3 regions of the Lonsdalea quercina genome follow, and region 1 is predicted to be linked to each of the others. Evidence: predicted binding sites of a transcription regulator. Region 1 holds the regulator's gene; each other region holds the start of a gene.
The links. The regulator ArgR, encoded in region 1, controls arginine synthesis, uptake and breakdown. The targets are predictions, from matches to a motif close to ANTGAATAAAAATACANT.

Region 2: the regulator ArgR is predicted to act here: its motif matches at 833-850, upstream of argF (ornithine carbamoyltransferase).
Region 3: the regulator ArgR is predicted to act here: its motif matches at 1,275-1,292, upstream of argC (N-acetyl-gamma-glutamyl-phosphate reductase).

What each region holds. Positions count from the first base shown of each region.
Region 1 covers NZ_FNQS01000007.1:232,335-234,539, forward strand. The annotation lists gene mdh (malate dehydrogenase) at 1-527, opposite strand, end outside; gene argR (transcriptional regulator ArgR) at 961-1,431, shown strand; gene tsaD (tRNA (adenosine(37)-N6)-threonylcarbamoyltransferase complex transferase subunit TsaD) at 1,438-2,205, opposite strand, start outside.
Region 2 covers NZ_FNQS01000008.1:137,571-139,775, forward strand. The annotation lists gene argF (ornithine carbamoyltransferase) at 1-801, opposite strand, end outside; gene rraB (ribonuclease E inhibitor RraB) at 963-1,388, shown strand; gene BLU64_RS12375 (GNAT family N-acetyltransferase) at 1,464-1,967, opposite strand.
Region 3 covers NZ_FNQS01000006.1:240,651-242,855, reverse strand. The annotation lists gene argB (acetylglutamate kinase) at 1-104, opposite strand, end outside; gene argC (N-acetyl-gamma-glutamyl-phosphate reductase) at 128-1,132, opposite strand; gene argE (acetylornithine deacetylase) at 1,339-2,205, shown strand, end outside.

The DNA of each region.
Region 1 (2,205 bases):
CCCCCAATCACGGGCACTTCGATGTCCTGGGGGTTCTTGCCTTTAAGCTCCGCGACAAAAACATTGGACCGAATGATATCCAGCGTTGTCACACCGAAGAGTTTGTTTCGATTATATACCCCTGCCTTTTTTAACACTTCTGCGGCAATAGCCACGATGGTGTTTACCGGATTCGTGATAATCCCAAGACAGGCGTTTGGGCAAACTCGAGCGACTTGTTCAACCAGATTGCGGACAATGCCGGCATTGACGTTAAACAGGTCGGAACGATCCATGCCCGGCTTGCGAGCAACACCGGCGCAGACCAGAACGACGTCAGCCCCATCCAATGCGGGAGTCGCATCCTCACCGCAGAAACCTTTGATGTTTACCGCTGTGGGTATGTGGCTCAAATCTACAGCAACACCTGGCGTTACGGACGCAATATCATAAAGCGATAACTCTGAGCCTGAAGGAAGCTGGGTTTTGAGAAGAAGTGCCAGAGACTGACCGATACCGCCGGCGGCTCCAAGAACAGCAACTTTCATCTTAAACTCCTTATTTTATTATCATTAGTTAAATATGCCGTGGATTTGTTTCGTTACAAACGTCCGTGCTCATAATAAAAAGTAGAATCAGGCAACCAATCAGCGCATCAAGGGCGCAGCGTGGCTCATAATAAATTAAAACGCACACAGGTTATAAAAATGTAACTAAGGTAACTAAAGTAACAGGCGCTGCTTCCACTCATTACCCAGGTAGATACAGATTAATCACGGCAAACAAACAACAACCCTAAGCAATTGCATAACATTCCAGTTACCTTTGTGTGAGCAGGCGCACATTCTCCAGTTTTATTTTCGACTAGCAACTATTTCCTCAACAAAGCCCGCCACATCGATTGACTAGGCGCCCAGATTGCATAAAAATTCATTCCACAGCATAATATCGTTATGACTAACAATGATGGACTGCAGCCAAATGCGTCATTCAACAAAGCAAGAAGATTTGGTGAAAGCGTTCAATGCGCTATTAAAAGAAGAAAAATTCAGTTCTCAGAGCGAGATCGTGCAAGCCCTGCAGGACGAGGGATTTGAAAATATTAACCAGTCCAAAGTATCGAGAATGCTCACCAAATTCGGCGCAGTTCGTACGCGTAATGCCAAGATGGAAATGGTGTACTGCCTCCCCGCTGAACTTGGCGTACCGACCACATCAAGTCCGTTAAAAAATCTGGTACGGGATGTGGACCTCAATGAATCCGTCGTCGTCATCCATACAAGCCCGGGTGCCGCTCAGCTCATCGCCAGGTTATTGGATTCATTGGGAAAATCAGAAGGGATACTGGGGACGATCGCCGGAGATGACACCATATTCACCACACCGGCCAAAGGGTTCAGCGTGGAGCAGCTCCACGAGGCTATTCTTAACTTGTTCGAACAAGAGCTATAAGCCGTCTTACAAAGACGGCAATTCAGCCAGCGGCCAACGCGGCCGCACCGTTACGCCTAATGACGTCACGCCACCTTGCTGCAAACGGATAGCGCCCGCGTAGGCGATCATCGCACCATTATCCGTACAGAACTCAGGACGGGCATAAAACACTTCGCCACCGCGTTTAACCATGACCTCAGCCAGTCTTTCCCGCAACGTACGGTTAGCGCTGACCCCGCCGGCGATGACGAGCCGTCTGAATCCGGTGTCATCGAGCGCTCGTCGGCATTTGATCGCGAGCGTATCCACCACCGCATCTTCAAATGCGCGCGCGATGTCCGCCTTAGTCTGCTCGTCTTTACCCTGTTTGCGGATAGTATTTGCAGCAAAAGTTTTCAGCCCAGAAAAACTGAAATCCAGTCCAGGCCGGTCGGTCATCGGACGTGGAAAAGTGAAGCGCTCCGCCTGTCCGGACTGAGCCATTTTTGACAACAGCGGACCTCCGGGATAATCGAGCCCCAGCAGCTTGGCCGTTTTATCAAACGCTTCTCCAGCCGCATCGTCGATTGACTCACCCAGCAAACGATATTCGCCGATCCCCGTTACGCTGATTAACTGAGTGTGGCCACCCGAAACCAATAAGGCGACAAAAGGAAATGCGGGTGGATTATCTTCCAGCATGGGAGCGAGCAGGTGCCCTTCCATGTGATGTACCGGGATGGCCGGCACATTACACGCGAACGCCAAGGAGCGCCCGACCGTCGCGCCGACCAGCAGCGCGCCGACCAGACC
Region 2 (2,205 bases), on a different contig from region 1:
CGGATTGCCCGATGCTGCGATCATGGCCATATTGACCTGATAGGGTTTTAGCAAATCGATGCGCTGCGCCCACACGTCTTTGGGTTCTCCCATGGAGACCCACACGTCGGTATAGATGAAATCGACGTCTTTGACGCCCATCGCAATGTCTTCCGTCAGTGTGATGCTGCCGCCGGTTTTCTCTGCTGCGGCCTGACATTCCGCGACCAGACCCGTTTCCGGCCAGCAGCTTTTCGGGGCGATCAGACGCAGATCCAGTCCGGTTAACGCTGCCGCTTCCAGCATGGTGTTACCCATATTGTTACGGGCATCGCCGACGTAGGCCAGCTTCAGCCCGGACAGCGGGCGGCCAGGCGTGTGCTCCTGCATCGTCAGCAGGTCCGCCAGCAGCTGGGTGGGATGAAATTCATCGGTTAACCCGTTCCATACGGGGACGCCGGACAGCTCCGCCAGCGTTTCGACTCGCGCCTGACCATAGCCACGGTACTGAATACCGTCGTACATCCGTCCCAGCACGCGCGCCGTATCCTTCATGGACTCCTTATGACCAATCTGGCTGCCGCTTGGGGCCAGATAGGTGACCTGCGCACCCTGATCGTACGCAGCAACTTCGAAAGAGCAGCGAGTGCGGGTCGAATCTTTTTCGAAGATGAGTGCGATGTTTTTCCCTTGCAGGTGACGGGTTTCTGCCCCCTTTTTTTTGTCTGATTTCAGTTTTGCTGACAGGGATAACAGGCTGCTGATTTCTGCTGGCGTAAAATCCATGAGTCTCAAAAAATGACGTTTGTAGAACGGGTTCATTGTGCTTATCTCCGTGCGGACAATCCTTGTGATTGAATTAAAATTCACTTTATATGTGTAAATATTCAATTTCAAGTGCCAGGGTCAAACTTTGTGGTGGAGCCGGGTGCGGGGCTGTGGGACAATGCGACGATATCTCGCCGATTAATGAGGACTGAGTCATGGTAAACCGTGAATTGTTGGAAGAGCAGCGTGAAGAAACGCGGCTGATTATTGAAGAGTTGCTGGAGGATGGCAGCGATCCTGACGCGGTCTACACTATCGAGCATCACTTCTCCGCCGAGAAGTTCGAAGACCTGGAAAAGGTGGCGGTTGACGCCTTCAAGCTGGGCTACGAAGTCACGGATGCGGAAGAGCTGGAAGTTGAAGAAGGCTTGCTGCTGATGTGCTGCGACGTGATCAGCGAAGTGTCGCTCAAAGCCGAAATCATCGACGGCCAGGTCGAACAGCTGCTGGCATTGGCCGAGCGTCATGAGATCAATTACGATGGCTGGGGCACTTACTTCGAAGACCCGAACGGCTCTGACGAAGATGATGAAGGCGAAGGTGAATTTTACGACGAGGATGATGACGGCAAGCGTCACTAATTCTTCGATCTCTGCGAGGCCCTCTTCTCCGGGCCTCGCGATGTTGCCGGCGGCGTCACCGCCGTCAGCCATTTCTTACAGCGGCTTCATCATTCTCACTTCACAGTCCACATGACCGGTGCTCCCTAAGGCATAGGGAATTTGGCGAAATCCCAACTTTTCATAGAGCCGAATGGCGCTGGTAAGGTGGCCGGTCGTCTCCAGATAGCAGCGGCTAAAGCCGTGCTGACGGCCAAATTCCAGGGCTTGCTGTGCAAGCTGTCTGGCGAGCCCCCGTCCACGCGCCACCGGTAAAAAATACATCTTTTGTAGCTCGCAAATATCCGCATCTCCTCCTGACAGCGGGGCCACGCCGCCGCCGCCAACCACTTCGCCGCCGCACTCCACCACCCAATAAGCACACTGCGGGCGGTCGTACAGTTGGAACAGCGAGTCCAGATCGGGATCGGCGATGGTGTAGCCTTTGTCCGCCGTCAACCCGAACTCAGCCGACACGCGGCGGATCACGCCAGCCATCGCGGCGTTGTCGGCCGCAGTGATGGGGCGAATCAAAAGTTGAACGGGAGTTGCGATTGTCATGGTGCTTCAATGCTCGCTTTTCAGTTTACCGTCGTGGCCAAATGAGGAAAGTGGATACACTGACTGTAATAACACTTTATTCGGCTCGAATGCAATCGTCGCAGCCGTCCGTACACAGGCTGGCTGCGACGATTGTATAAGGGATTGCGTTATGCGTTTCGATATCCGACAAACGGACTGTAGAGGTATTGTTTAAAGGGGGACGCAATGCAATAAAAAGGGAGATCTGGACGATCTC
Region 3 (2,205 bases), on a different contig from region 1:
CGCTGATGCTGCTGACGATACTCAACCAGCGCGTCGAACAAACGCATTAGCGCCTCTTCACTATCCAACAATACGCCACCTAGCTTGATAATTAACGGATTCATGGGTCTTTGCGCCTCAGAAATAATCAGAGTAAGGACTGGGTTTCAGGGAAACCAAAACGAATATTCATGCACTGTACCGCCTGCGCCGCCGCGCCTTTCAGCAGGTTGTCTTCGGTGGATACGACGATCAAATGTTCATCCTGCACCGAGAAACCGATATCGCAAAATGGCAGACCGACCACGGATTTCAACGCCGGAACACCTTTAGCGTAGATCCGGACCAGCGGCTTGTCGTGGTAGGCGTTGTAGTAGGCTTCAGCCACATCCTGTGCGGTCACGCCGGGACGCAGACGGCAGGTAATCGTTGCCAGAATGCCGCGCGGGAAATTACCCAGGTGCGGGGTAAAAATCACCGGAATCCCCAGATGAGCGACGATTTCGGGCTGATGCCGATGGGTGAAGAGTCCGTAGGGCTTCAGGCTGACCTCGCAGAAGCTGTTGGTCATGGTGGCCTTGCGTCCGGCCCCGCTGACGCCGCTGGTGGCGTCGATCACGGGCCATTGGTCGATATTCAGCAGACCGCTTTCCACCAGCGGCTTCAGCGCCAGCTGAGAGGCCGTGGGGTAGCAACCCGGCACGGCGATCAGCTGCGCCTGTTTGATCTCATCAGCCTGCCACTCGGCCAGCCCATACACGGCCTGCGCCAGCCAGTCGGCGTGCTGATGGTCGAAGCCGTAATAGCGGCTGTAAAAATCGGCGTCCTGCACGCGGAAGGCGCCGGACAAGTCAAACACGGTGCAGCCCGCCGCCAAAAATTGCGGCGCCAGATCGTGGCTCACCTTGTGGTCAGTGGCTAAAAACACCACGTCGACGCCTTTGGCCGCATCGGCAACGTCGGTGAGCGGTTGGACAGGTAAGTCGATAACGCCTTTAAGCTGGGGATGCAGTTCGGAGAGTGATTTTCCCGCATCTACACTTTGCGCTGAAACCGCCAAAGCGGTTATGTTCATCTGAGGGTGACGGTTCAGGTACAGTGCCAGCTCCGCGCCGGTATAACCACTTGCACCTACTATCAACGTATTCAACATGAGATCCGTGTACCTTTGTTATATCGCGATCGGTGAGACGAGAGCCGGGGACTGATGCGGATAAGCCGCTCCCCCCACGATGCCAGAAAAAAGCATAAGCGCGGTCCGCGCCGCAGTTTGTGATTTTCTTTCACCTGGCAATACTGTATTTTTATTCAAAATAAATGCATGAATATTGATACTATTCAAACCAGAGGCTGTCAACAGTGAAGATGAATTTACCCCCTTTTATTGAGCTGTACCGGGCATTGATCGCTACGCCATCCATTAGCGCCACCGATAGCGACCTGGACCAAAGTAATGAAAACTTAATCAACCTGTTGGCAGGCTGGTTTACCGATCTGGGCTTTCACGTTGAAGTCCAGCCGGTACCCGGCACGCGTCATAAATTCAACATGCTGGCGCGCCGGGGAGAAGGCAGCGGCGGCCTACTGCTGGCAGGACATACCGATACCGTACCGTTTGACGACGGGCGCTGGACGCGCGATCCCTTTACCCTGACCGAACACGACAACCGGCTTTACGGTCTGGGTACCGCCGACATGAAAGGGTTCTTCGCTTTCATTCTGGATACGCTGCGCGACATCGATCCGGCCACGCTAACCAAACCGCTTTATATTCTGGCGACGGCCGATGAAGAGACCACGATGGCAGGCGCCAAATATTTCTCCGAATCCACGCGCATCAGGCCGGATTGCGCCATCATCGGCGAGCCGACCTCACTGCAACCGGTGCGCGCGCACAAAGGCCATATGTCCAAAGCGATACGCGTTCAGGGTCAGTCTGGTCACTCCAGCGATCCGGCGCGCGGGGTCAACGCCATTGAATTGATGCACGAGTCCATCACTCACCTGATGAAATTGCGCAATACCCTGCAAGAGCGCTATCACAATCCCGCATTCCACATCCCCTACCCGACAATGAACTTCGGGCATATTCACGGCGGCGACGCGGCCAACCGCATCTGCGGCTGCTGCGAACTGCATATGGATATCCGCCCGCTGCCCGGCATGGCGTTGAACGATATCAACGGCCTCGTGACCGAGGCGCTGGAGCCGGTCAGTTCCCGCTGG